2 regions of the Arthrobacter sp. NPDC056727 genome follow, and region 1 is predicted to be linked to the other one. Evidence: riboswitches for the same ligand, from Rfam matches in the RefSeq annotation. Region 1 holds a riboswitch; the other holds the start of a gene.
What was found. A riboswitch is a leader RNA that binds a small molecule or an ion and turns the genes downstream of it on or off. The one in region 1 is predicted to bind S-adenosylmethionine.
Positions count from the first base shown of each region.

Region 2: another riboswitch for S-adenosylmethionine. It lies ahead of ACFRAH_RS11190 (homoserine O-acetyltransferase); the one in region 1 lies ahead of ACFRAH_RS05865 (aminotransferase class V-fold PLP-dependent enzyme).

Region 1 is NZ_JBHTZA010000004.1:190,657-204,989, forward strand. Features, by position in the region: gene ACFRAH_RS05810 (multifunctional oxoglutarate decarboxylase/oxoglutarate dehydrogenase thiamine pyrophosphate-binding subunit/dihydrolipoyllysine-residue succinyltransferase subunit) at 1-950, shown strand, start outside; gene ACFRAH_RS05815 (GDSL-type esterase/lipase family protein) at 1,094-1,693, shown strand; gene ACFRAH_RS05820 (DUF4097 domain-containing protein) at 1,782-2,609, shown strand; gene ACFRAH_RS05825 (PadR family transcriptional regulator) at 2,609-3,214, shown strand; gene ACFRAH_RS05830 (50S ribosomal protein bL37) at 3,308-3,382, shown strand; gene rsrA (mycothiol system anti-sigma-R factor) at 3,468-3,728, opposite strand; gene ACFRAH_RS05840 (sigma-70 family RNA polymerase sigma factor) at 3,725-4,453, opposite strand; gene ACFRAH_RS05845 (DoxX family protein) at 4,890-5,459, shown strand; gene aroA (3-phosphoshikimate 1-carboxyvinyltransferase) at 5,466-6,857, shown strand; gene ACFRAH_RS05855 (ribosome small subunit-dependent GTPase A) at 6,841-7,956, shown strand; gene hisN (histidinol-phosphatase) at 8,022-8,834, shown strand; SAM riboswitch class IV at 8,985-9,098, shown strand; gene ACFRAH_RS05865 (aminotransferase class V-fold PLP-dependent enzyme) at 9,134-10,537, shown strand; gene ACFRAH_RS05870 (class I SAM-dependent methyltransferase) at 10,622-11,401, shown strand; gene ACFRAH_RS05875 (metal-dependent transcriptional regulator) at 11,412-12,125, shown strand; gene ACFRAH_RS05880 (fluoride efflux transporter FluC) at 12,132-12,587, shown strand; gene ACFRAH_RS05885 (fluoride efflux transporter FluC) at 12,584-12,949, shown strand; gene ACFRAH_RS05890 (MFS transporter) at 12,946-14,333, opposite strand, start outside.
Region 2 is NZ_JBHTZA010000009.1:70,052-84,384, forward strand. Features, by position in the region: gene ACFRAH_RS11125 (glycine--tRNA ligase) at 1-769, opposite strand, end outside; gene ACFRAH_RS11130 (DMT family transporter) at 924-1,922, opposite strand; gene ACFRAH_RS11135 (RNA-binding S4 domain-containing protein) at 1,956-2,189, shown strand; gene ACFRAH_RS11140 (alpha/beta hydrolase) at 2,211-2,861, opposite strand; partial or broken gene ACFRAH_RS11145 (SGNH/GDSL hydrolase family protein) at 2,938-3,183, shown strand; gene ACFRAH_RS11150 (winged helix DNA-binding domain-containing protein) at 3,248-4,402, shown strand; gene ACFRAH_RS11155 (hypothetical protein) at 4,459-5,097, shown strand; gene ACFRAH_RS11160 (hypothetical protein) at 5,185-5,679, opposite strand; gene ACFRAH_RS11165 (CoA-acylating methylmalonate-semialdehyde dehydrogenase) at 5,901-7,385, opposite strand; gene mmsB (3-hydroxyisobutyrate dehydrogenase) at 7,446-8,348, opposite strand; gene ACFRAH_RS11175 (LysR family transcriptional regulator) at 8,486-9,394, shown strand; gene ACFRAH_RS11180 (alcohol dehydrogenase catalytic domain-containing protein) at 9,436-10,584, opposite strand; gene ACFRAH_RS11185 (MFS transporter) at 10,717-12,099, opposite strand; gene ACFRAH_RS11190 (homoserine O-acetyltransferase) at 12,327-13,409, opposite strand; SAM riboswitch class IV at 13,515-13,630, opposite strand; gene ACFRAH_RS11195 (bifunctional o-acetylhomoserine/o-acetylserine sulfhydrylase) at 13,735-14,333, opposite strand, start outside.

The sequences.
Region 1 (14,333 bases):
GCCAGGACTCCCGGCGCGGCACGTTCGTGCAGCGCCACGCCGTGTTCCACGACCGCGCCAACGGCAACGAGTGGCTGCCGCTGGGCAACCTGTCGGACAACCAGGCCAAGCTCTGGATCTACGACTCCCTGCTGTCCGAGTACGCGGCCATGGGCTTCGAATACGGCTACTCCGTGGAGCGGCCCGACGCCCTGGTCCTGTGGGAGGCGCAGTTCGGTGACTTCGTCAACGGCGCGCAGACCATCATCGATGAGTTCATCTCGTCCGCCGAGCAGAAGTGGGGCCAGCGCTCGTCGCTCGTGCTGATGCTTCCGCACGGCTACGAAGGACAGGGCCCGGACCACTCCTCGGCCCGGATCGAACGCTTCCTGCAGCTGTGTGCCGAGGAAAACATCATCGTCGCCAACCCGACGACGGCGGCCTCGCACTTCCACCTGCTGCGCCGCCAGGCCTACAGCCGGCCCCGCAAGCCGCTCATCATCTTCACGCCGAAGCAGCTGCTGCGCCTCAAGGCCGCCGCTTCGTCCGTGGAGGACTTCACCACCGGCGGTTTCCGCCCGGTGATCGCCGAGCACGAGCTGCTGAGGGCGGAGGACGTCGAGCGCGTACTCCTGGTCTCCGGCCGCCTGTACTACGATCTGCTGTCCACGCGGCAGAAGACAGGCGACAAGTCGACGGCGATCATCCGCGTCGAGCAGCTGTACCCGCTGCCGCAGGAGGAGATCGAAGCCGAACTGGCCAAGTACCCGAACGCGGAAGTTGTGTGGGCGCAGGATGAGCCCGCCAACCAGGGTCCGTGGCCCTTCATGGGTCTGCACCTGCCCACCGCACTGGACCGGAAGGTGCGCCTGGTTTCCCGCCCGGCTTCGGCTTCCACCGCGGCCGGCTCCATGAAGCGCCACGCTGCGGAGCAGGACGCGCTCCTGAAGCAGGCTTTCGCCCGTAAGTAGCAGAACAGCTGCCCGGCCGGACGGTGACATACCGTTCCAGCCGGGCAGTTCTGTTTAATCGGCGTGAGTTAATAGACCTTTAGCGTTGGCACGTAAACGGTCCGTGTCCGGGACACGCCCTCCCAACAAGTGAAGAGGTAGTAGTGGAAGACAGGAAGCTGCGAATTGCAGCTGTTGGAGATGAACTGCTCGCCGGGCTCGGCGATCCCCGGGCGCTGGGGTGGCTGGGCCGGGTGCTCGCCCGCACTCCGCAGGACGGCATGACGGTGGAGAGCTTTTCCCTTCCGTGCCCGCAGGAAGGCACCGAGGGCCTGTCAGCCCGCTGGCTGGAGGAGGCCGGCCGCAGGTTCAGCGATCTGCACGAGAACCGCCTGGTCATCGGGCTTTCCGGCCGGGACATAGAGTTTGGGCTGTCCACCGCCCGGAGCAGGCTCAATCTCGCCAACATCCTGGATTCAGCCACCCAGAAGCGGCTTGAGGTCTTCGTCGTCGGCCCGCCGCCAACACTCGATCCCGTGCAGAACCGCCGCCTCGGAGAGCTGAACACCGCCTTCGCCGACGTGACCACCCGGCGCAAGCACCTCTACGTGGACACCTTTTCGCCGCTCCTGAATCATGAGCAGTGGCGCCAGGACCTTGCAGCCAACGGAGGCACCCCCGGCCAGGCCGGCTACGGCCTGATGGCGTGGCTGGTCCTGCACCGGGGCTGGTTCCAGTGGCTCGGCATGGAGGCGCCGGAGTAGGAAGGCCATTCACGATATATCTTGATCTTCGCGCGCCCTCGGCGTAGCGTGTCTTCCACAGTCACGATATATCGCAAGTGGAGGAACCATGGAAGAGAATTCCTGGACCGTCACCGGTCCGCAGACCATAGAGGTCGACGGCGTTTCGCACCTCAAGGTGGGCATCGTCCGGGGCAGGTTTGACGTCGTCACCCACGACGAGCCTGCCGTCCGGATCGAGGTGTCGGAGGTCCACGGCGACCCCCTGGCGGTCTCAGTCACCGGCGGCCGCCTGGAAGTGCGCCACCAGCTGCACGGACCCCAGGGCTGGTTCAAGAACCTGATGGGTTCAGTCAACAACAGCAGCAACAACTCCGCGCTCATCAGCATCGCCGTTCCTGCCGGCGTCGAGGTCGAGGCCGGCACCGTCAGCGGCGACGGACTGGTCTCCGGCATCCACGGCCGGACCCGGCTGAGCACCGTGACCGGTTCGCTCCTGGCCGACGGGACCTCCGGCGACCTGCATGTGAACACCGTCAGCGGCGAAGTGATCGCCCGCAACCACAGCGGCGTCCTCACGGCCAAGAGCGTCTCGGGCGAGGTCACGGCCTCCGGCCAGTTCAGCAACATCCGGGCCAATACCGTCAGCGGCGACATGAGCTTCGACCTGCACGGCTTCACCCACGACTTCGGCGCGAACTCGGTGTCCGGCGACCTCACAGTCCGCGTCCCGCATGACGTTGGCGTGGACATCGTGGCCCAGTCCGCCAGCGGGCCGGTGGTCATCGACGACCGGAAATACGGCCACCCCGGCGGCAAGGTTCAGACCATCTCGGGCCCGGACGCCAAACTCATGCTGGTCCGCACCAACTCGGTTTCCGGGAAGACGTCCATCTTCCACGGCCAGGCGCCGGCGGCCACGGAACCGACGCTCTGATGCCTCCCGTCTTTGCCCACGGCGCCCTGCGGCTGTATCTGCTGGCGCTGCTCGAATCGGGCCCCAAGCATGGATATGAACTCATCAAGGCCCTCAGCGACCGGTTCGGCGGCACCTACTCCCCCAGCGCCGGCACCATCTATCCGCGTCTGGGCAAGCTGGAGGAGGAAGGCCTGGTGGCCACGGAATCCCAGGGCCGCCGCACCAACTACCGCATTACCGCCGCGGGCCTGGCTGAACTGAACAGCCGGCGCGGGGAGGTGGAGACCGTGGAGAACGACATTGCGGCATCCGTCCGCCGGCTCGCCGACGACCTCCGCGCCGACATCCGCAGCAACATGCGCGGGCTGCGCGCGGACCTGGCGGCCACGGCGGAAGCGGCCCGCACGGCCGCCAGGTCGGCGGACGCGGCGGCCCAGGGCCGCTTCACGGCGGAGGGGCAGCGCATGCTCAAGGAGGCGGAGATGCTGCTGCAGGGGTTCCGTGACGACATGCGCGCGGAGCTGCGCCTGCAATCCAGTGCCCGGCCCATGACTCCAGTGGCCCTCGAAACGGTACGGACAGTCCTGGACCAGGCCCGAGTCGCGATCCGTAACTCGTTGTAGGCAGACCATCGCTGCCGCCAGTTCGCGGCCTGTCCGCCGATATGGGAGACTGGAGGGCAACTCTTTTGGGTAACGAGATTAAGGAGGCCAGCTATGAGCAAGCGTGCACGTAAGCGTCGTGACCGTAAGCGTGGCGGCGCGAACCACGGGAAGCGCCCCAACACCTAAGCCACGGCTTGAACCGAAGCTTAAACACGATGCCCCCGCTACCGGCAAGGTAGCGGGGGCATCGCGTTTAAGAGCGGCAATCCCGTCAGGCGTCCACCGGCCGAATCGCGTGGATCCGCTGGAGGATGGCGTTCTTCAGGTTTTCCGGAGCAGCCTCGGTACAGGAGCGCTTCACCACTTTCCGAATGACGCACTCCAGGTCGTACTGCTGGCTGCATTCGGGGCACTCGTCCAGGTGCTGCTTGATCTCCGCAAGGTCACTGCGGGTCAAGGCCCCGTCCAGATACTCGTAGATGCGCTGCATCCTGGTGTCATCGCAGTCGCCCAATCCCTGGCAGTCGCTCATTTCCCGCTCTCCTGATTGTTGCCTTCGGCTGCCGTCGAGACGTCCGCAGCAGCTTTGAATCCCCGGTCGGCGGCGTAGTCCGCCAGCATGTCCCGCAGCATCTTCCGGCCCCGGTGGAGCCGGGACATCACAGTGCCGATGGGGGTGTTCATGATGTCTGATATTTCCTTGTAAGCGAAACCCTCGACGTCCGCGAAGTACACGGCAAGCCGGAACTCCTCCGGAATGGCCTGCAGGGCCCGCTTGACGTCCGAGTCGGGCAGGTGGTCCAACGCCTCGGCCTCGGCAGACCGCAGACCGCTGGAGGTATGGGATTCGGCACGGGCAAGCTGCCAGTCCTCGATGGTGTCCGAATTGGACTGCAGGGGCTCCCGCTGGCGCTTCCTGTACAGGTTGATGTAGGTGTTCGTCAGGATCCTGTACAGCCAGGCCTTCAGGTTGGTGCCGGGCTTGTACTGATGGAACGCCGAGAACGCCTTGGTGTACGCCTCCTGCACGAGGTCCTCGGCATCGGCCGGGTTCCGCGCCATGCGCATGGCCGCCGAATACAGCTGGTCCACGTACTGCATGGCGTCACGCTCGAACCGGGCCCGGCGCGCTTCGGCGCTCTCCGAGCCGACGTCGATATCCTCTGCCGCTTCAGCGGCGGGTGACGTGCCATTCTCCGGGATGCCGTTGGCGGCGTCCTCCTGTGCGGCCTGTACGGCCGGATCCACGGTGCTCATTGCCTTCAAGTCTACTTTGATCGGCACCGGCCGCCCTTGACGGCGTGCCGTGCCATAGTCCTGCCCAACGAAGCCGTCCGGCCCGGGGAAGGAACGACCCGCCTCCAGTGCCTCGGCTTCGGGCACCACGAAAGGCCCCATTCTGGCGGGACTTCGCACCCCCACAGCTTCCTTCACCAAAGTCAATGCTCCATCTCCACTCCGCTTGCTAAGACCCTCTTGAAAACCCGCTGGAAGACCCGCGTCCGTACGGCGGTCCGCGCTCCTGCCGGTTCCGGCCATGCCCCAGCCGCCGCTGAACACCGGAAACCTCACACGTACGGTGTTTCCGGCCAAAGAGCACAACGACGCGCGGTGGGCAAATATTCCGCAAAGGTGCAAGACTAGAACCGACTCCGCCGCGGCCACCGCGGCTCGGCCATCCAGGAGGAAATTCATGTCCTTTGTCCGCTTTTTTGCCCGGCCGATGCTGGCCTCAAGTTTCATCCTCGCCGGCACGGACAAGCTCAGGAATGCGGACGACACCGCGCAGCAACTGTCGCCCCTCCTGCGCCGTGCCGCTCAAGCCCTGCCTTTCCAGACCGACGAGAAAGTCCTTGCCCGGATCATCGGAGGCACTCAGATCGGCGCCGGCGTCCTCTTCGCACTCGGCAAATCAGCCCGGCTGGCCGCCTCGGTCCTGGCGGTGATCTCCGCATTGAACGCCTTCGTTGAATGGCGCAGCGCCGACATCAGCAGCAAGGAGGGCCGGGAAGCACGCCGGAACCAGCTGCTCAAGAACATCACCCTCACCGGCGGAGTGCTGCTGGCCTCCGTGGACACGGCCGGCAAGCCCAGCCTGGCGTGGCGCGCCGAGCACCTGGCCGCCGACGCGCGGAAGACCGCCGGCCACCTCGCCGCCGACGCACGCAAGAGCACCGGCAAGACGCTCCACAGCGCCGACAAGGCAGTCCGCAAGGCCGACAAGGCAGTCCGCCGGGCCGTTGACCACGCGGTGGGGGCATAAGCGGGAATGACTGCATCACCCATGGGCACGTCCGCTGAAAACTCCGGCGCTGCTCCGCACTGGCCCGCGCCGTTCGCCGAGCAGCCGGTTGACGCCACCGTCCGCGTGCCGGGCTCAAAGTCGCTCACCAACAGGTACCTGGTGCTCGCCGCGCTGGCCGACGGCCCCTCCCGGCTCCGGGCACCGCTGCACTCCCGGGATTCCGCGCTCATGATCGCGGCACTGCGCCAGCTCGGCGCGGACATCCGGGAGGTCCCCGGCGACGGCGCCTTCGGCCCTGACTTGGAGGTGACGCCGATTCCGGCCAACACCGGCGGTGCGGACGTCGCCGTCGACTGTGGCCTGGCCGGGACCGTCATGCGGTTCGTGCCGCCGTTGGCGGCCCTGCGCAGCGGCGCCACTGTTTTCGACGGCGACCCCCATGCCCGGGAGCGGCCGATGGGGACCATCATCGACGCCCTCTCAGCCCTCGGGGTAGCCGTAACCGGCGACGACGGCGGGACGCCGGCCTCGCTGCCGTTCCGCGTCGAAGGTTCGGGCCAGGTCCGCGGCGGGCACCTGGTCATTGACGCCAGCGCATCCTCCCAGTTCGTCTCCGCCCTGCTGCTGGTGGGGGCACGGTTCGCGGACGGCCTCCACCTGGAGCATTCGGGCAGCACGGTTCCGAGCCTGGACCACATCAACATGACCATCGCGGTACTGCGCGGAGCGGGCGTGGCGGTGGATGACTCCACGCCCAACCACTGGATTGTCAGCCCCGGCCCCATCCGTGCCTTTGACCAGCGCATCGAACAGGACCTGTCCAATGCCGGTCCGTTCCTGGCTGCGGCGCTTGCCACCGGCGGTACCGTACGCATCCCGGACTGGCCCGAGCACACCACGCAGGTGGGCGACATGTGGCGCAGCATCCTTACCGACATGGGGGCCACGGTCACCCTGGCAGACGGCACCCTGACGGTGACCGGCGGCAGTGAGATCAAGGGCGCGGACTTCGCCGAAACCAGCGAGCTGGCGCCGACGGTCGCCGCGCTCTGCGCCCTGGCCTCCGGCCCTTCGCGGCTGAGCGGCATCGCCCACCTCCGCGGACATGAAACGGACCGGCTGGCCGCGCTCGTCACGGAGATCACCCGCCTCGGCGGTGATGCCGAGGAAACCGCCGACGGGCTCATCATCCGGCCCGCGGAACTGCACGCCGGCACCGTGCACAGCTACGCGGACCACCGGATGGCCACCGCCGGAGCCATCCTCGGGCTGGCGGTCAGGGGCGTGGAAGTGCAGGACATCGCCACTACGTCCAAAACCATGCCCGACTTCCCCAAACTGTGGACGGACATGCTCGGCCAGCGGAGCAGTGCCGTTACCAACACCGCGGGGACCACCGGTGGCACGCAGCACTGACTCCTGGGACGAATCCGACGTCCGGATCCGGCCGAACAAAAAGGGTTCCCGGCCCCGGACGAAGGACCGACCCAGCCACGAGGATGCCGTCACCGGACGGATCATCACCGTTGACCGCGGCCGCTACACGGCCGTCGTCGGCGAGGACTCCGGGCACGAGCGGACGGTCATTGCCGCCCGCGCCCGGGAGCTGCGACGTTCCCCCGTGGTGGCCGGCGACTTCGTCTCCCTGGTGGGCGATGTGTCCGGAGCCCCGGACACCCTCGCCCGGCTCGTGAAAATCCAGGACCGCAAGACACTGCTGCGCCGCAGCGCCGACGACACCGATCCCGTGGAACGCGCCGTGGTGGCCAACGCGGACCAGCTCGTGGTGGTTGTCGCCGCCGCCAACCCGGAACCCCGCACCGGCTTCATCGACCGCGCGCTGGTGGCCGCCTACGACGCCGGGATCGAGCCGATCCTGCTCGTCACCAAGGCGGACGTCAAGGACCCTACGGAGCTGCTGGGCAACTACCGCCACCTCGACTTTCCGGTGATCATCAGCCGCACCGCAGATTCCGAGGCGTCCGGCATCGACGCCCGGTCCGACGACGGCCTCTCCGCCCGGCTCGACGTTGCCGCCGTCTCCGACCTCCGGGCCCACCTGGACGGGAAGGTGACGGTGATGCTGGGCCATTCCGGCGTCGGAAAATCCACCATGGTCAATGCACTGACCGGCGCCGAACGAGCTACCGGCGGCGTGAACGCGGTGACGGGCCGCGGGCGGCACACGTCGTCGTCGGCCCTTGCCCTCAAGCTGGCCGACGCCCCGGTGGGGAGCTGGATCATCGACACTCCGGGCATCCGCTCGTTCGGGCTGGCGCACGTCGACCCCGACCGCATCCTGCACTCCTTCCCCGACCTTGAGCCGGGCACCGAGGCCTGCGAACGCGGCTGCAAACACGATTCCACCGCCGTTAACTGCGGCGTGGATGCCTGGGTCGAGGCCGGCCACGCCGGCCCTTCGGGAGCAGCCAGGCTCGCGTCCCTGCGCCGCCTGCTGGGCACTGACCCGCGCGCGGAGGCCCAGGAAACCAAGGAACTCGGCACCGTAGGCTAGCCTCCCCGGCGCCGCCCGGCCGTTGCCTCCCCGCCCCGCCGGGCCTTTGAGGGTAGTTTGGAACCATGACCCAACCCGCTTCAACGTACAACGATGACCTGCGTCTGGCCCATGTGCTGGCCGATTCCGTGGACGACCAGACCATGAGCCGGTTCAAGGCGCTGGACCTTCAGATCGAGACGAAGCCAGATCTGACGCCGGTCACCGATGCGGACAAGGCCGCCGAGGAGTCGATCCGCGGCCAGCTGTCCCGATCCCGTCCCCGCGACGCCGTCCTCGGTGAGGAGTTCGGCAGTTCCGGCCACGGTTCCCGCCGCTGGATCATCGACCCCATCGACGGCACCAAGAACTTTGTCCGCGGGGTGCCGGTGTGGGCCACGCTGATCGCCCTCGTCGACGAGGGCGAACCGGTGGTGGGCGTCGTCAGCGCCCCTGCGCTGGGCAAGCGCTGGTGGGCGGCCAAAGGCGCCGGCGCCTACTCGGGCCGCTCCCTCGCGGCCGCCACGCGGCTGAAGGTTTCCAATGTGTCCAGCCTTGCCGACGCCTCACTGTCCTACTCCAGCCTCGGCGGCTGGAAGGACCGCGGCAACCTTGACGAGTTCCTCCAGCTCACGGAGGATGTGTGGCGCACCCGCGCCTTCGGCGACTTCTGGTCCTACTGCATGGTGGCCGAAGGGGCAGTGGACATCGCCTGCGAACCGGAACTGAACCTGTACGACATGGCGGCGCTGGTGCCGATCGTGACGGAGGCAGGCGGGCGGTTCACCTCCCTCGAAGGCACCGACGGACCGTTCGGCGGCAACGCGCTGGCCACCAACTCGATCCTGCACTCGGAAGTCCTGAAGCGGCTGAACCCGCAGCTGGACGACCTGCTCTGACACTGAACATTACGACGGCGGCCGCCCACTTTAGGGGGCGGCCGCCGTCGTTTCTTCGGCAGAACGCCGAATATCCAGCCCGCGTAATAATCCGCTTAACATTTTGACCGGCTTTTTCATCGCCTGTCCGGATGTCCTAGTCTCGTAACAGGTCACGAGTGCCAGCGCTAAACCCCGGTTAGCTGGCCGGCAACCCTCCATTCGCGGTGGGGTGCCCCGGGTGACGACCAGGCCGATCCGGAACGGACCCGGCAAGCGCGGATCCCCGTCACACGGGGTCCTTTTCTCAGTGAGGTCCCATGACGACTGCCATCATTTCTTCCACCGACGCCGATGTGCTGGACGGCCGGTTTGTCGCCGCCGGCCGCCCCCTGGCCGCCGTCACGGGCGCAGAAATCCAGGCTCCGCTGATCCAGGGCGGCCACATCCGCTACGCCAACCTCGACTATGGCGCCTCCGCGCCTGCGCTGTCGGTCGTTTCCGCATACCTCAACGAGATCCTGCCGTACTACGCCAGCGTGCACCGCGGCGCCGGCTATGCCTCGCAGATCAGCACCTCCGTATACGAGAACTCACGGAACGTCGTGCGGGAGTTCGTGGGCGGCCGCGCCGATGACGCCGTCATCTTCACCCGGAACACCACCGACTCCCTGAACCTCCTGGCCGGCTGCCTGCCGGTGGAGGACCACCACCACACCGGCGAAGTGCTGTACCTGGACATAGAGCACCACGCCAACCTGCTGCCGTGGCAGGGCGTGCCGCACCGCAGCGTGGTGGCATCGGAAACGCTGGAGGCCACCATCGGCAGCCTGCGTGCCGAACTGCAGCACGGCGATATCAGCCTCCTCGCCGTCACCGGCGCCTCCAACGTCACCGGCGAAATCCTCCCGATCCGCCGCCTCGCCGCGCTGGCCCATGAATACGGCGCCCGGATCGTGGTGGACGCCGCCCAGCTCGCACCGCACCGCCGTGTTAACATCGCCGCGGACGACGTCGACTACCTCGCCTTCTCCGGCCACAAGCTCTACGCCCCCTTCGGGGCCGGCGTCCTCGTTGGCCGCCCCGACTGGCTCGACGCCGGCACCCCCCACCTCGCGGGCGGCGGCGCCGTGAGCGAGGCCAGGCTCGACGGCGTCAGCTGGGCCACCGGCCCCGCCCGCCACGAGGGGGGCTCACCGAACGTCCTCGGCGCAGCCACCCTTGCCCGCGCGACCCAGGTCATCGCTGCCCTCGACCCGCAGAGCTGGCACGCCCACGAAGCCGCCATCCGGTCCTTCCTCGTCGAGGGGCTGCGCCGGATCGACGGCGTCACCGTCCACCAGATCTTCGAGGACAGCAACCCGGATGACGCCATCGGCGTGGTCAACTTCTCCGTGGAGGGTTACGACGCCGGTTTGGTGGCCGCCTACCTGTCGGCCGAACACGGCGTGGGCCTGCGCGACGGCCGCTTCTGCGCGCACCCGCTGCTGAAGCGCCTCGGCCTGCCGTCCGGTTCGCTGCGCGCCAGCTTCGGCGTGGGATCACGGCTCGAGGACGCCCAGCGGCTGCTCGCCGGCATCGAGGAGCTCCGCCGCTCCGGCCTGGGCTGGGACTACGTGGTGGACGCCGGGCGCTGGGTTCCGGCGAACGACGCCCGCACCTACCCCGACTGGGCACCCAACACGCCCGGCACCGCCGGCGCCGCACCGTGTGTCCAGGACTGATCGGTACTCAGGACTAAGCACCTCTCGCTCTCCGTACGGTAAATTCGAAAGGTAATTTTCGACGTCGGCCTAAGGAGACTGTGCGTGGCACGGGGCGGTCCCAAACTTCATCACGGGCGGCGGCAGGAGCTGGGGCAAAGCTTCCAGGACGGCGGCGAGCACTACCACCGCGTCCGTCCCGGCTACCCGGACGACTCCGCGGACTGGCTCATTCCAGCCGGGGCCCGTACCGCGGCTGACGTCGGCGCGGGAACGGGCAAATTCACCGCCCTGCTGGTGGACCGGGGGCTCGCCGTCAGCGCCGTGGACCCTTCCCTGGACATGCTGGACCAGCTTAGCCGCATGTACCCCGGGGTCCATGCTCTGGCGGGCACCGCGGAGGAAACAGGACTTCCCGAGGCGGCGTTCGACGTCGTCAGCGTTGCCCAGGCGTGGCACTGGTGCGATCCGCTGCGGGCCAGCACCGAAATTTCCCGCATCCTCAAGCCCCATGGCGTGCTTGGCCTGATCTGGAACCAGTTGGACACATCCGTGCCCTGGGTGCACCGGCTGTCCCGCATCATGCATGCCGGGGACGTCCACAAACCGGACTTCCGCCCGAAGATCGGCCCGGAATTCACGTCGCTGGAAAGCCACCTGACACGGTGGGAGGATCCGGTCACCCCGGACGACATCCTCGAACTGGCAAAATCCCGCAGTTATTACCTCGCGGCCAACGACGCCACCCGGGCAAAGGTGACCGGCAACCTGGCCTGGTACCTGCACGAGCATCTCGGCCATGCCCAGGGCGAGGTCCTCCAGCTCCCCTACCTCACCCAGACGTGGCGGGCGGTCAAGGCCGAACGCCGGAGTGGCAGCAGGTAGGCTTGAAGCTGTGAAGACCAGTACGCCCTCCTCCTCGATCGAGGACTACGTTAAGGTCATCTATTCCTTCACGGAATGGCAGGACAAGCCCATCACCTCCACCCAGCTTGCACAGCGGCTCGGCGTGGCCAATTCCTCGGTCTCCGAGATGGTGCGCAAGCTCAAGGACCAGGGCCTCGTCCTCCACAAGCCCTACAGCGCCATCACGCTCACGCCGCAGGGTGTCCGGCTTGCCCTTTCCATGGTCCGGCGGCACCGGCTGATTGAAACGTACCTGGTCAAGGACCTCGGTTACAGCTGGGACGAAGTCCACGACGAGGCCGAACAGCTGGAGCATGCGGTCTCGGATACCTTCATTGAGCGGCTGGCGGCCCGGCTCGGCAACCCGTCCCGGGACCCGCACGGCGACCCCATCCCCGCGGCCGACGGAACAGTCCGGATGCCGTCGGCCCACCGGATGATCGAGCTCGACGACGGCCACACCGGCCGGATCACGCGGATCAGCGACGAGAACCCGGAACTGCTGCGCTACCTCGCCGCGGAACGGATCAGCCTCGACGCCGACGTCGAAGTGCGCGGCCGCAAGCCCTTCGGCGGCGCACTCGTGGTCCGCATCGGTTCCCCCGGAACCAGCCGCGACGTTGACCTCGCCGACGAAGTGGCCTCCGCGCTCTGGATCCACAGCGATTCCGCACATCCCGGCTGCCGCATGGCCGGCCTGTAGGCACAGGTGCGGGTTCCCCTGGCCGGCCGCACCGGCACCGCGCCCACGACCGGATCCGGCTATGGCTGGCGGGTCTGGACGGCCGTCGCCGTCGGCGGACTGCTGGGCACGGAACTCCGGTACGCACTGGGGGTGCTGTTCCCGGACCAGCCGGGAGACCTGCCGTGGGCCACACTGGGCATCAATATCGTGGGAAGCTTCGTGCTGGCAGCCCTCACCACCATCTGGATCGCGCGGCCCCACACCGCGTTCTGGCTCCGCGCCGCCATAGGGCCGGGCGTGCTGGGATCCTTCACCACCTTCTCCGCCGTCGTCTTTTCCACGGACCAGCTGACCCGCGCCGAATTCCCTGCCGTGGGGCTTCTCTACCTCGGACTGTCCGTGGTGCTGGGGCTGGCGGCGGCTGCCGCCGGCTGGCGGACCGGCAAGGCAATCGGCGCTGCCCGCGAGGCTGGACCGTGACGGCGCTGCTCGTGGGTCTCTTCGGCATCGCCGGAGCCCTGCTTCGATTCGCCGTGGATGGCTGGCTGGCCGGCTTCCCGTCGACCCGGCGCCACTGGCCATGGGCTACCCTGCTGGTGAATGTGGCGGGCTCGTTCGTGATTGGGCTGTCCGTGGGCGTCCCTGCAGTCTTCGGCCCCGAATGGCACTCCGCCCTGGCCACCGGGTTCGCCGGCGGGCTGACCACCTTCAGTTCCTGGACCACTGCCACGGTGCGGTTGGCAAGCGAACGGCGCTACCTGGCCGCCGCCGTTAACGTGCTGGCCAATCTGCTGCTGGGGCTGGCGGCGGCCGCGGCGGGAATCGCGGTCATCGGCGGTTAGCCGGCACGGTCAGCCGGCACGGGGTTCCGGATCCCGACGGCGGAGCAGGCCCCACCCAGCAACAGCAGCGCGGCTGTGGCCACCAGCGCACGGTGCAGGCCCGCCGTCGTCAGTTCTGGCCCAACGATAAGGCCGGCAAATGCGATGCACACCAGCCCCGCGATCCTCGAGACCGCGTTGTTCACGGCGGACCCCACACCGGCCTGTTTCTCCGGCACGGATCCCAGGATGGCCGCCGTCAGGGGTGCCACGGTGGCGGCAAGACCGAGGCCGAAGACCAGCTGCCCGGGCAGGATCTGGGTCCAGTAGTTGAGGGTGCCGCCAACGGACAGCGTGAGCAGGAAGCCGGTGGCGCACAGCACGGGCCCGGCGGTCATGAACCAGCGCGGCCCGTACTTGCCGGCGAGCTTCCCAAAGGACGAGGCCAGCAGCATCAGGATCAGCGTCGAGGGCAGCAGCGCAAGGCCTGCGGTGGTCGCCTTCATGCCGCCCACCTGCTGGATATAGATGCCCAGCGCAAAAAAACCGAAGGAAAAACCGCCATAGATGGCGGCCGTGGCGATGTTGCCCCAGCCGAAGTTCCGCACCGTGAACATGCCCAGAGGCAGGAGCGGCGCGGCCGTGCGGGACTCATGGACGAGGAACAGCACCGTGGCCAGGAGGCCGGCGGCCAGCGGCAGCCAGACCTGCGGACTTCCCCAGCCCGCCGTGCCCTGCTCGATCAGCGCGTAGACGGGACCGCCGAGCGCGACGACGGCCAGGAGCGCGCCCGCAATGTCGATCCTGCCGGCAGCATCAGGGACGGCGTCGGCCTTCCGCAGCCTGGCCAGCACGGGCCAGATGACAGCCGCCGGCAGGACATTGACCAAGAAGATGGCCCGCCAGGACAGCAGGTCCACGGACACGCCGCCGATCAGGGGGGCCACGATGGCGGCGCCGCTTGTCCACGCCGACCATTTGCCGATGGCCGCTCCCTGGGCGCCGCTGTCAAAGTGGCTGACGATGAGCGCGAGCGAACTGGGAACGAGCAGCGCTCCGGCCACCCCCTGCAGCCCCCGGCTGACTACCAGCACTTCGCCCGTCCACGCCGCCCCGCAGAGAACCGAGGTCAGGGCGAACCCTGCCAGGCCCCACTGCAGCACACGCACGCGCCCGAAATGGTCCGACAGCGAGCCGGCCGCCAGGATGAGTGCGCCGAGCGTCAGAAGGTAAGCGTCCACCACCCACTGCTGGATGCGGAGACCACCGCCGAGTTCCCTGCCGATGGCGGGCAGCGCCAGGCTGACGACGAAGCTGTCGAGGATCGCCATGAAGGACGCCACGATCGCGACCGTCAATACCTGCCGCTGGAGGCGCGTGGGGGCAGTGGTCTGGCTGGCATCGC
Region 2 (14,333 bases), on a different contig from region 1:
CCTGCGGGTGTTCGAAGAAACGCAGGTTCTCCTCGCGGATGCCCAGGCCGGTGTACCAGGCCATGCGCTCCTTCATCCAGTACTCGTGCCACTCTTCGTCCGTGCCCGGCTCCACGAAGAATTCCATTTCCATCTGCTCGAACTCGCGGGTGCGGAAGATGAAGTTGCCGGGCGTGATCTCGTTGCGGAAGGACTTGCCGATCTGGCCGATGCCGAACGGCGGCTTCTTCCGGGACGTGGTGAGCACGTTATTGAAGTTCACGAAGATGCCCTGCGCGGTTTCGGGGCGCAGGTAGTGCAGGCCCTCGTCGCTGGCCACCGGGCCCAGGAAGGTCTTCAGGAGCCCGGAGAATTCCTGCGGCTCGGTCCATTCACCGCGGGTACCGCAGTTGGCGCAGGCGATGTCCTTCAGGCCGTTCTCGGCCGGGCGGCCCTTCTTCTCCTCGTATTCCTCTTCGAGGTGGTCGGCGCGGTAGCGCTTGTGGCAGGAGAGGCATTCGACGAGCGGGTCGGAGAAGACCTCGACGTGGCCGGAGGCTTCCCATACCTGGCGGGGCAGGATGACGGAGGAGTCCAGGCCCACCACGTCCTCGCGGCCCCGCACCACGGACTGCCACCACTGGCGCTTGATGTTTTCCTTCAGCTCGGCACCGAGGGGTCCGTAGTCCCAAGCGGAACGCGAGCCTCCGTAGATCTCGCCGGCCTGGAAAACGAAACCTCTCCGCTTGGAAAGGGAAATGACCTGGTCGAGGACGGATTTTGCTGCCATGGGAACTCCAATTTCTACAGGGCCGCTGGGTGCGGTCCGCGGTGTCTCTGGCCCTGGACCGCGGCTGGATGCCGGGCGGGGGCGTGTGAAGGGAAAACTGTGCAGGAAAGCTGCGAGTCCTAGCCTACCGGCAGCAGCCTCGGGAAGGCGCCCCTCATCTCCGGAGGGCGCCCCTGGGCCACGGCAGGGTGGCCACGACGATGGAGGCCAGGGTCAGCAGGGTCCCCAGAACCGTGGCCGCCTCCACCACCGTGCCGGGTGTGGGGACCAGCAGGTCCAGGCCAAGCGAGCCCAGGAGCTGGCCCGCGATCATGCCCAGGCCGGTCACCAGCACCCCGAGGCTGCGCACCAGCAGCGCGCCGAGGCCGATGAACACGCAGCCCATGGGCCCGCCGAGGTAGTACCACCACTCCCCCGGCAGCGGATTGGCCGGCCCGGCGACGGCAACTTTGATGGACCAGGCAACCCACAGCACGCAGGTGCCGGCGATGAAGTTCACCAGTGTGGCTGCGATCGGGGTCCCGTAGTGCACGGTGGCGGTGCCGTTCATGGCCTGCTGGAAGCTCATGAGGAAGCCGGCAACGACCGGCAGGATGACCGGCAGCAGCAGCGCTGCAGGGTCGGCTGTCCCGGCGCCGCCGCCCGCAGCTCCTGCAGCTCCGGCGGCGAAGCGCGGTGACACCGCCCAGGAGACCGCGGAGATGGTGAGGATGCAGCCGATGACGCGGATGCCCGTCACGGACTTCTTGCCTGCCGGACCGATGCCCAGGCGGTCCACGAGCAGGCCGCTGAGCGTCTGGCCGGTGACCGTCGCCACGGTGAACAGGGCGATGCCCAGCAGCCCCACGGTGAGGGACTGAGCGAAGACGAAGAAGGCGCCGATGCCGCCGGCGAGCGCGTAGTACGGAGGGAAGCGGCGTTCACGCAGCGCCGGCAGGATCCGGGCGATGCCTGCCCGGCCGCGCGGGGCCGCCAGGGACACGATGACCATCACGATCAGCCCGGTGGTGAAACTGACGACGGCGGCGGCGATGCCATCACCGAGGCGGGCACCAAGGGCCCCGTTGATCCGCCCCTGGACGGGAATGGCAAGCCCGGAGGCCACAGCCATCGGAAGGCCCACGGCAAGGGGCAGCCGGGGTGCATGGGTCATTTGTTCCACCTTACGTCAGGCATCATTACTGGTATGAGCAACCCGGAAATCGAAGAGATCCCCATCCGCGACAGCATGATCCGCCTGGGCCAGCTCCTGAAGCTCGCCAACCTCGTGGAGGACGGCGTGGAGGCGACGGAGCTGATCAAGAACGGCCTGGTCAAGGTCAACGGTGAGATCGACGACCGGCGCGGCCGGCAGCTTCACAACGGGGACACCGTGACGGTGAACGGCCAGACCGTCCGGGTCAGCGCTCCCGCGGCGTAAAGCCTGTCTTTGCAGGAGGGCTTACTTGTTCAACACCTCATGCGTGAGGAACTCGGACACGTGGCCGACCTCCTGGGCGTTGATGCCGTGCCACATGCCGGTGTAGAGGACTTTGGTCAGCTTCACGTGCTGGCGCACCCAGCCCATCGTGTATTCGATCTTGTCCGGCGTGATGACCGGGTCCTGCTGGTCCCGGCCCCAGAACAGCGGCACTGTTCCGTCCAGCTCGGCATCTCGGAATTCGCCGTCGGAATCCGCATTGACCACAAAGCCTGAAAGGCCGACGACGGCGGCAAAGTCTGCGGGCCGCTGCCGCAGCAGCGTGGTGGCCATGGCCATGCCCATCGAGAATCCGAGAAGCGTCACGGACGGGTGGTTGGCCTTGACCGTGTCCAGCCAGTCGAGCACATACCCGGACGCGGCTTTGACCGCATCCACCGAATACTCGATGGAGCCGGTCAGCGGGAACCAGGAAAAGCCCGGTCCCACGGCGATGGGTGCGCGGACCGAGGCCACCGCGAAGTCGTCCGGAAGCATGTCGGCCAGGCTGAGGAGGTCCTGCTCGTTGGCGCCGTAGCCGTGCAGCAGGACGAGCAGTGGCTTGCCGGCCCTGGCTTCCTCGGGCTTGGACCACAGAACAACGGGGGCAGGAAAGGAGTCGGCAGAAGTCATGGCTCCATTCTTGCAGTTACCCACAGGTAACAACCTACGGTGGCGTAGCCAAGCGGCCGCGGTACAGGATGTATTCGAGCACAGCCTGGAGCCGCTGGCGCCGAAGCCGCTTCCGCCGCGCAGCTGGCATGAGGCGCGGAACGAAGACCTCGTCTGGGCGCGGGAGTACTTTGTGCCGTGGGTGGTGCGTCTCCTGCGCCACCGGTCCTCCGGCGACGGCATCACCGCCAAACGGCCGACGCCGGGGCCCGTGTTTGGCCCGGGGATCCCGTTGGGTTCGAGCGAAGGACCGCTGGGCCTGGGTGATCCCGTGCGGCAGTAGCCGGCGGGCTGTTGGGGAGCGCCAGAGGTGACGGAACCGCCCAAAGTGAGGAGCGACGTCGGACGTGGAAACGCATGAGGTGCTGTGGACGCGGCTGGCCGGCCAGCAGCTGAGGAAGCCGCGGGCGGCTTCGCCGGAGGACGCCGTGAAGAACCTGCTGGCTGTCCAGGCACAGGAGTTTCCCTACGCGCGCTGGTCCCTGGCCCAGCGGACCGCCGGTGCCACAGCCGCCGATGTGGAGGAGGCGGTTGCCGACGGCCGGATTCTCCGGACCCACATCCTGCGGCCCACCTGGCATTTCGTGCACCGGGATGACCTGCCGTGGCTGCGGAAACTGTCTGCGCCCCGGCTCCACCAGGCGAATGGCGGCACGTACCGCAGGACCGGGATCGACAATGAGGCGGCGCTGAGGAGCGCCGACGTCCTGGCGGAAGCGGTGGCCGGCGGAGTGCACCTCACGCGTGAACAGTTAGCTGCCCGGCTGCAGGATGCCGGCTTCCCCGGCACGGGACTTGCCCTGGCGTACCTGATCATGCACGCCGAGATCAGCGGGGTGCTGGTGAGCGGGGCTCCCGTCCGCAGTCCCGGCGGCGCCCTGCGGCAGACGTATGCGTCGTTCGATGAGCGGGTGGCCGGGGCCGCCCCGGGTGCCGCACTTTCCCGGGAGGAATCGCTGGCCGCCCTGGCACTGAGGTATTTCGGGAGCCGCGGGCCTGCCACCGTCCGGGACTGCGCGGACTGGTCCGGACTCACCATGACTGATGTGCGCAAAGGGCTGGCGCTGGCAGACGAGATTGCCCCTGGCGCCATCGTTGCCATCAGCATTGACGGCGCCGGGTTCCATCTTCGGCCTGGGTCCGCCATGGAGACGCCGGGCGGGCGCGGGCGCGGCGGGGACGGGCCCCCGCGGATAGACCTGGTCCAGTGCTACGACGAATACATCATGGGCTATTCGGTCTCGCGGCATTATTTCGGCGGGACCGCGCCGGCCTATCCCTTTGGCGATACCCCCATGCATGTTGTCCTGTCCGACGGAATGCTGGCTGGTGCGTGGCGGCATTCGCTGGTCCGGCGGGGGCGGGAGGTGCAGCGCTGCGAGCTGGACATCCGCCTGTCCCGGCCGCAGGACAACCCCACCGAGCAGGCGTTGGAGGAAACTGTTGCGAGGTACGGGGCCTTCCTCGGCACGCCAGCGGTCCGGATCCCGGCGGGTGCCTGAGGGGCCTTTCGCGCAGAGGACTAAGCTGGAATGGACACTCACCGAGAGGCCCCACCGTGTTCGACTTGTTTTTCTGGATCATCATTCTGGCCGTCCTGGTCCCCATGGGCATGCGGATGTACCGGAGGTCAATGCAGCAGCGCAACCAGGGGCCGGGGCTGCCCGGGCAGTACCCCGGCCAGTTTCCCAACCAGGGCCCCGATCAGTTCGGCAACCAGCCCGGCAGCCCGTTCGGGGGCCCGTTCCAGGGCCGCCCGGACAACCGTCCGCGGGACGGCTACACGCAGCAGGACTACTTCAGCGGAGGATTCGGAGTCCCTCAGCACGGTGGCGGGGACGAGCTTCCGCCCTTGAACCAGCCCTACCCCGGTCAGCAATACCCCAACCCGCCGTATCCGAACCAGCAGTATCCGAACCAGCAGTATCCGAATCAGCCCGGTCCTGATGGCACTGGTGCCCCGTCCTGGCAGCAGGGGCCGGTTCCCTACGAGGACAGCCCGGATTACCCGGCCAACCCGCCCCGGCCACAGCAGAACCCAGCCTCTACGGGCCCGGCACCCTCGACTCCCCCGCCGCCGTCGGCTCCGCAGGGGTTCCGCGCACGGAAACTGGCGGAGCTGGACCAGCAGTACAGCGACGGCCAGATCTCCATGGAGGACTACATGGCCCGGCGCAACGACATCATGAACGGCTAGCCGCAGGCGAACGTTTCAGGGGCATCCGGCCGGTGCCGGGCCGGCACGGGCCGGTGGCCTGCGGGGCCGGACCGATGGACGCGGCCGCTACGCGGTGACGGTCAGGGTGACTGGGGCGGCTGTGGCCGGTCCACCACATTCAGCGGTCCCGCCGATCCGTTTCCACTCGAGGGACACCTTTCGTTCCGCGAGGATTTTCCCGGCGGAGTCCAGGGCCCTGACGGTCACTGCCCCGGGGGCGTCCATATCGAATCCAAAGCGCCAAGTATCGGTGCCGGTCCTCTCGACGATGATGCCGCGTTCAGGGGAACCAAGACCGAGCGGGAGGCCAAGGCCGTTGGCCCCGGTGGGGGTTGCCGTGGCGGTTGGAAGAACGGGCCGCCGCTGGAGGCCATCTGTCGCCTCGGAGCACACTGTCTTGGTGCACAGTTGCACCCTCGCCACAACGCGGGTATCTCCGTCGAGGACCATGGTGAGGGAGTTGATCCAGGCGATCGCAGGGCAAACCGTGGCGCAGCCCGTTGCCGGCAGGAGCGCCGGCAGCAGGAGGGCTAGCCAGGCAGCGGATCTCAACCGGGGCATGCGGCCAGCATAGATCCGGCCGGATTCGAAGGCTACAGCCCCCGCGCCCGCAGGTCGGGGCCACAAGTGTACGTTCGCGCTTCATCGAGGGCCACAAGTGTACGTTCGCGCCAAACAAGACAGCCCGCGGCCCGCTGCTTGTGGCTGCGGGACGCGGGCTGAGGCACAGGCCGGCAGTGACCGGCCCAAACTCAAGTTTGGATGTAAACCGAGTTTCGAGTTTAGTCGATCTGCGGGAAGCCGAGGTCAATGACCGAGGTGGACGGGTCCGGCCAGCGTGTGGTCACCACCTTGCCGCGGGTGTAGAACCTGATGCTGTCCGGTCCGTACATGTGCGTGTCGCCGAACAGCGAGTTCTTCCAGCCGCCGAACGAGAAGGTGCCGACCGGGACGGGAATGGGGACGTTGACGCCCACCATGCCGGCCTCGACGTCGAACTCGAACTGCCGTGCCGCACCGCCGTCGCGGGTGAAGATGGCTGTCCCGTTGCCGAATTCGTTCTCGTTGACCAGCCGCACGGCGTCGCTGTACGTGTCGACGCGGACCACGGACAGGACAGGGCCGAAGATCTCGTCGTCGTACACCTTCATGCCGGGCTTCACGTGGTCCACCAGGCTGACGCCGATGAAGAAGCCGTTCGAGTCGAACTGCTGCGAGCGCCCGTCGACCACGACCGTGGCACCTTCGTTTTCGGCTCCCGCCACGTAGGAGGCCACGCGGTCCCGGTGCTCCGCGGTGATCAGCGGGCCCATCTGGGAGGCCGGGTCGGTTCCCGGGCCGATCTTGAGCCCGGCCATGCGGCTGGAAATCGCCTGCACCAGGTCGTCCGCGATGTTGCCTACCGCCACGAGGACGCTGACGGCCATGCAGCGTTCGCCCGCGGAACCGTAGGCCGCCGAAACCGCAGCGTCGGCAGCCATGTCCAGGTCGGCGTCGGGCAGCACCACCATGTGGTTCTTCGCCCCGCCCAGGGCCTGGACCCGCTTGCCCTGGTCGGCTGCCCGCTTGTAGATGGACTGCGCGATGGGCGTGGAGCCGACGAAGCTCACCGCCTTCACGTCGGGGTGCTCGAGCAGGACGTCAACGGCCTCCTTGTCCCCCTGGACCACGTTCAGCACGCCGGCGGGCAGTCCCGCTTCGGCAAAGGCCTCGGCAATGAAGATGGCGGCTGACGGATCCTTCTCACTGGGCTTCAGCAGCACCGTGTTGCCGCAGGCAAGGGCGCTGCCCACCATCCACAGCGGCACCATGGCCGGGAAGTTGAACGGGGTAATGCAGGCCACGACGCCCACCGGCTGGCGCACCGAATGCACGTCGATGCCGGCGGAGACCTGCTCGGAGCGTTCACCCTTGAGCATGTGGGACAGGCCGGTGGCGAAGTCGATGTTCTCCAGGCCGCGGGAGATTTCACCCTCGGCGTCGGAGAGAACCTTGCCGTGCTCGCTGGTGAGGATCGCCGCGAGCTCAGGCTTGCGCTGGTTCAGGATTTCGCGGACGCGGAAGAAGATGTTGGTGCGCTTGGCCAGGCTGGTTGCACGCCAGGCCGGCAGCGCGGCACGGGCGGCGGCGATGGCCTCCCCGGTCCGCGACGCCGAGGCCAGCACAACCTGCTTCTCCTGCTCGCCGGTGGCGGGGTTGAAGACGGGACCGAAACGTTCGGCGTCGCTGACGCGGCTGCCGTTGATGAAATGCGGAATGGTTTCCAAGGGAAGTCTCTTTTCGTGCGTTACTGAATCGTGCGTGGCGGGCAGAAGTATGGGATGGGGCTACTTGGCCGAGTCGAGCGAGCCGTCGGCGAGCTTGATGATCATGGAGCAGTCCTTGCCTGCCTCGCCGGCGTCGATGAGCTGCTGGAACAGCTGCTGGACGTGCCTGCCGATCTCGAGCGGCGTGCCGGTGTCCTCGGCGGCGCTGATGGCCAGGCCGATGTCCTTGTTGGCCAGTTCGGTGGTGAAGGTGGGCGCAAAGTCGTTGTTGGAGGCGGCAGTGGAAACCACGCCGGGCACCGGGTACCAGGTGCGCAGCGCCCACGAGTCGCCCGAAGAAACGGACGCAATGTCCCAGAAGACCTGCTTGTCCAGGCCCAGCCGGTCCGCCAGGACGGCACCCTCGGCGGTGGAGGCCAGGTTGATGAAGAGCATCAGGTTGTTGCAGATCTTGGCTGCCTGCCCGGTGGTGGCGCCTCCGGTGGGGATGATGTTGGCTGCCATCGGGCCGATGTAGCCGGTCGCGTCGGCGACGGCGCCCGCCTCACCGCCCACCATGAAGGTCAGGGTCCCGGCCTTCGCCCCGCTCATGCCGCCGGATACCGGGGCATCAACGAAGCGGAAGCCCGCGGCAACGGCAGCGTCGTGCAGTTCCTGGGCGGACGCGATGTCGATGGTGGAGGAGTCCACGAGCAGCGTGCGGGTATCGGCGTGGGCCAGGACACCGCCCTCGCCGAGGTAGACCGCCCGGGCGTGCTCGCCCTTGGGCAGCATGGTGAAGACGGCGTCCGCACCGTCAACGGCCTCGGCGATGCTGCCGACGGGCTTGACGCCGGCCTCCTCGGCGGCGGCAAGCGCTGCGGCGTTGAGGTCGAAACCGCGGACGTCATGCCCGGCCTTCGCCAGGTTCGCGGACATGGAACCGCCCATGTTTCCGAGGCCGATCCAACCGATTACTGCCATGTCGCAAGCTCCTTCGCTTCGGATCCGGCCGCCGGGCCGGAAGGTCTGTGTCCACGATCACATCCTGGTAGAGTGCAATCAAGGGGAAAAATTGAAGACGGCATGTGCATTGATGCACATCGAGGGAAAGGCTTGCCGTGGATACCAGGCGGCTTCCGAGTCCGGACGACCTGCTGATTCTGCTGACGGTTGCTCGGCTGGGCCGGTTCAACGCTGTGGCGGAAACGCTCGGCACAACGCACACCACCATCTCCCGCCGGATCCTCGCCCTGGACAAGCAGCTGGGCGGCCGCACCCTGGAGCGCAGCCCGCACGGCTGGGAGCTGACCCAGCTTGGCGCCTCCGCCGTGGAGGCAGCCGAGGCCATCGAGAACACCCTTGGTTCGCTCTCCGGGCTGCTCAGCCAGAACCAAAGCGCACTGTCCGGGCTGGTGCGCGTGGCGACGACGGACGGCGTCGGAGCGGTATTCGTCACCCCTGCACTGGTCCGGCTGCAGCGGCAGAACCCGCAGCTGAACATCGAAATGCTGAGCGCCACGCGGAAGGTCAGCCAGAACAGGTCCGGCGTGGACCTGGAGATCGTGGTGGGCAGGACCGACGTCAGCAATGCCCAGACCATTTTCCTGAGCAATTACTACCTGCGCCTCTACGCCAGCCGCGGCTACGCCGCGGAGCACGGAGTGCCGGAAACGCTCGACGACGTCGGGCAGCACGGCTTTGTCTCTTACGTCGAGTCTGCGCTCCAGGTGGCAGAGCTGGGGCACCGGTGGTCCTCGCAGCTGCCCATGCCCACCTCAAGCTTCCAGGCCACGAGCGTGTTCGCCCAGGTGGAGGCCGTCCGGCAGGGCGCAGGCATCGGGCTGCTGCCGAACTTCATGGTGGGCGGGCAGGCGGACTTCGTGCCGGTACTGGCCGACGACTTCGAGCGCCAGCTTCCCATCTGGGCTGTCGCGCGGCCGGAATCCCTCCGGTCGGCCCCGGTGCAGGCCGTCATCGCCGCACTGAAGGAAGAGGTGAAGGACCGCGCGGCGCTGCTGGCAGGCTGACGGGCCCCGCTCAGCCGGCGGCCGTCCGGCCCTGAAGGGCGTCAGGCCTGGAACAGCCGGCGCACCACCTGCCCGGACGCCAGCGCATCCAGCCCCTCGTTGATTTCCGTGAGCGGCTTGGTGTCCGTGTGCAGCAGCTCCACCGGCAGTTTGCCGTCCCGCCAATAGCCCAGGTAGAGCGGGATGTCCCGCCCGGGAACGGCGTCGCCCATGTAAGAACCCAGCAGGCGCTTGCCGGCCCCGGCGAACTGCAGTGCGGGCACCGTCAGCTCGGCGGAGGGATGGGGCAGGCCGACCGAAACCACGGCGCCGCCCCGGGTCACGTGCCCCAGGCAGGCGGCAATCACGCCCGCGGAACCGACGGCTTCGACGGCGATGTCCACACCGTTGCCTGCCGCCTCCGCGATCAGGCGGGCAGCGTCCTCGGGCCTCCCCACCGCGGTGGCACCGCAGTCGAGGGCGAGCTGGTGCTTGCCGGTATTGGGATCGATGGCGATCACACTGCCGGCCCCGGCGAGGGACGCGGCCATGACCGCGGACAGGCCCACCGCGCCGAGCCCGAACACGGCCACCGATTGGCCGGCCGTGACGGCGGCCGTGTTGAGCACGGCGCCCATTCCGGTGAGCACGGCGCAACCGAACATCGCCGCAACGGTGTCCGGGACGTCGTCGTCAATCACCACCACCGACTCCCGGGCCACCACCGCGTAATCGGCAAAAGCCGAGACGCCCAGGTGGTGGTTGATCCGCTCCCCCGCGGGCGTGCGCAGCAGCGCCTCGCCGTGCAGCAGGTCGCCGGAACCGTTGACCTCCGCCGCCCGGTGGCAGAGGGCGGGACGGCCGGACCGGCAGGCGCGGCAGTCCCCGCAGCTCGGCACGAAGACCAGCACCACATGGTCGCCCACCGACACATCGGAGACGCCGTCGCCCACGGACTCGACCCGCCCCACCGCCTCATGGCCCAGCGCCATCGGCAGGGGCCGCACCCGCGAGCCGTCCACCACGGAAAGGTCCGAATGGCACAGGCTGGAGTAGGTGATGGCCACGCCCAGCTCGCCGGCCCGGGGCTCAGGACGGTCCAGCTCCTGGACCACCAGGGGCCGGGCGTCGGCGTAGCTGGGCTTCTGCGGTGCGCCGCCCGCAGCCGTGTCAGCATTCGGGACGGTGGAGTAGAGGACTGCTGCTTTCATGGAAATCCTTGGTGTCGTTGAACGGGCAACTGCCCGGCCCCGCATCAGTGGCGGGCCGGGCAGTCACTGTTAGTGGCAGCTGCCGAATGCTCGTTGGGTCCGGGACTCAAGCCGGTGGGCCCGGATTGCTTCCTACTTCCTGCCGGCGGCCAGCAGGTCGGCGGTGCCCTTGGCGTCGGCCGCATCCACGTCGTGGAGCGAGACCCCGCGGGTTTCCTTCAGGAAGAACACCGCGACGGCGGTGATGACGCAGGCGATCAGCAGGTAGATGGCCACCGGGACGGAGGACTTGTAGGTGCCCAGCAGCGAGGCGGCGATGATCGGGGCCAATGAACCTGCCACGATCGAGGTCACCTGGTAGCCGAGCGAAACGCCGGAGTACCGCATCCGGGTAGGGAACATTTCCGCCATGATGGCGGGCTGGCCGGCGTACATGAGGGCGTGGAACAGCAGGCCGATCATGATGGAGGCCAGGATGATCATGTCGTTCTTGGTGTCCATCATGGGGAAGGCGAAGAAGCCCCAGGTGGCGCCCAGGATGGCGCCGGCCATGTAGACGGGCTTGCGGCCGAAGCGGTCCGACAGCTTGCCCACCAGCGGAACGGCCACGAAGTGCACGGCGTGGGCGAAGAGCAGGAGCAGCAGGATCCGGGTGGTGTCCGCCTGGACCACCGTCTTCAGGTACGTGATGGAGAACGTGACCACGAGGTAGTAGAGGATGTTCTCGGCAAAGCGCAGGCCCATGGCGGTGAAAACGCCGCGCGGGTAGCGCTTGAACACCTCGGCAACGCCGTAGCCCTTGTGCCCGGCCTCGACCTCTTTGCGGGCTTCGAGGAAGATCGGGGCGTCGTTGACCTTGGTGCGGATGTAGTAGCCGATCAGGACGATCACCGCGGAGAGCCAGAACGCCACGCGCCAGCCCCAGCCGAAGAAGGCTTCCTGGGTCAGGGTGGACGACAGGATGAACAGCACGGCCGTGGCGAGCAGGTTGCCCATGGGCACGGCGGACTGCGGCCAGCTGGCCCAGAATCCGCGGGACTTGCTGGGGCTGTGCTCTGCCACCAGGAGGACTGCGCCGCCCCATTCACCGCCGACGGCGAAGCCCTGGGCAAACCGCAGGAACACCAGGAGCGCGGGCGCCCAGTAGCCGATCTGCTGGAACGTCGGCAGGCAGCCCATCAGGAAGGTGGACACACCCACCAGGATGATGCTCAGCTGCAGCAGCTGCTTGCGGCCGAACTTGTCGCCGAAGTGGCCGAAGACGATGCCGCCGATCGGGCGGGCAACGAATCCGACGGCGTACGTGAGGAAGGCGGCGATGATGCCGTCCAGCTCCGTGCCGGCGTTGGGGAAGAAGGCCTTGCCGAAGACCAGGGTGGCGGCGGAGGCGTAGAGAAAGAACTCGTACCATTCCACGACGGTGCCGGCCATGGACGCCGTAACGACTTTCTTGAGGCCTGAGGCCTTGACATCGGTTTCCTCTGCACGCCTTGCGGCGGAGCTTTCCGTACTCATGCGAACTCCTTCGGCGTCTTCCTCGACACCACTGGGACCAATCGGGGGCGCACGGGTGCTGTGATGCGCACCACGAACGCCGGATTCAACGAGTATGGTCTGCCTGTGACGCAAGCTCAACGCCAAATAGTGCAGGGCGCATCTGCATAAATGCACATGCGGGGCATCCCCATGGGCCCGGTGTTGCCGCTGTCCGGACGGCTCCGGCGGGATGCCTCTGCCTGGAGTCAGTTCAGGAAGTGGGCCCTGAGCTGGGCGTTCAGCTGGCCGATCTCCGTGAGGAAGCCGTCGTGGCCGATCGGCGAATCGATGATGTGCACGTCCACGTTGCCGGGCAGTGCCTCGGCGAGTTCCAGCGACTGGGCGGGAAAGTACAGCCTGTCGGACTCCACGGCGGCGACGAAGAAGTCGGCCGTGGCCCGGGACAGGGCCTCCTTCAGCGTCCCACGCCCGCGGGTCACGTCATGGCTCATGAGCGCTTCCGTCAGGGCGATGTAGCTGTTGGCGTCGAAGCGCCGGACGAGTTTGTTGCCCTGGTGGTCCAGGTAGCTCTCCACCTGGTAACGGCCGCGCCCCGCCAGGGCATCCGCCTGCAGCGGCTCCTCAGCCGCCTGGGCGTTCCTGCCGAACCGGAAATCGAGTTCGTAGGCGGAGCGGTAGGTGATGTGGGCAATGCGCCGCGCCAGCGCCAGGCCCTCCGCGGGTTCCGCGCCGCCGTAGTAGTCGCCGCTGTTGAAGTGCCGGTCCTGCCGGATTGCAAGGGTCTGCGCCTGGGCGAACGCGATCTGCTCGGCAGTGCTCCTGGCCCCGACGGAAATGACACCGCAGCGGCGCACACGCTCCGGGAAAGTGACTGCCCATTCGAGGGCGCGTGCCCCGCCCATGGATCCGCCCACCACGGCGTGCCAGCTGCTGATGCCGAGCAGGTCGGCGAGCCTGGCCTCGGCGATGGTTGAGTCGCGCAGCGTCACCAGCGGAAAACGCGAACCCCAGGGCTTGCCGTCCGGTGCGGGCGACGACGGCCCGGTGGACCCGTAACAGCCGCCCAGGATGTTGATGGAAATGACGAAGAACCTGTCAGTGTCAGCCGGCGCGCCGGGCCCGGCAAGCTGCTCCCACCAGCCTTCCTCGTCCCCGGCACCGCGGGTCACGTGGGTGCTGCCGGTCAGGGCGTGCTGGACGAGGATGGCGTTGGAGCCGTCCGCGTTGAGCGTTCCCCAGGTTTCGTAGGCCAGGGTCACGTCCGGCAGGAATCCTCCGGCCTCGAGTTCCATGCTGCCGATGTTGCGGTACTGGACAGTTCCATCCAGGACGGGAGTGCCATCGGGAACTGCGTCATTCGGAACAGTGCCCTCGGGCGTCTTGCCGGCCGGAGCGTCGGTGTGGCTGACAGAAATCGTCACAGGTAAACCTCTTCTACGCGCTTGCCCGCCGTCAGCAGACCGGCAGGCCAGGTCTTCACCCGGGGCACCCCACCGCGGAAGGAGGGTTGCCGGCCAGCAAGCCGGGGCTGTCGCTGGCACTCATGACCTGTTGCCCAGTGTACGAAACAGGCGGACGCCTGCGCGAAGAATGTGACGGCTGTGTGACTCCCGGCCTGGAATGGGACGGGAGTCACACGGTCGGGCAGGGCCGTCAGGCGCCTTTCGCCGCGCGGAATCCGGCGTCGAGGTCGGCGAGGATGTCATCGATGTGCTCCAGGCCCACCGACAGCCGGACCAGCCCGGGGGCAACCCCGGCCACGCTCTGCTGTTCCGGGCTCAGCTGGCTGTGCGTGGTCGACGCCGGGTGGATGACGAGGGAGCGGACGTCGCCGATGTTCGCCACGTGGGAGTGCAGTTCCAGGGCGTCCACGAAACGTTTGCCGGCCTCGGCGCCGCCGGCCACTGTAAAGGCCACCACAGCGCCGGTGCCCTTGGGCCCGTACTTCAGCCCGCGCTCATACCAGGGGCTGGACGGCAGCCCGGCGTAGGCCACGGACTCCACGTCGTCCCGGGCCTCCAGCCAATTGGCCACCGCCACCGCGTTGGCCACGTGGCGCTCCACGCGCAGGCTCAGTGTTTCCAGGCCCTGCGCGATCAGGAAGGCATTGAACGGGGACACCGCCGAACCCAGGTCGCGGAGCAGCTGGACCCTCGCTTTGAGGATGTAGGACAGGTTGGCTCCGAGGGCGCCGCCCTCTCCGAGGTCGCGGGCGTAGACGAGGCCGTTGTAGGTGGGGTCCGGTGTGTTGA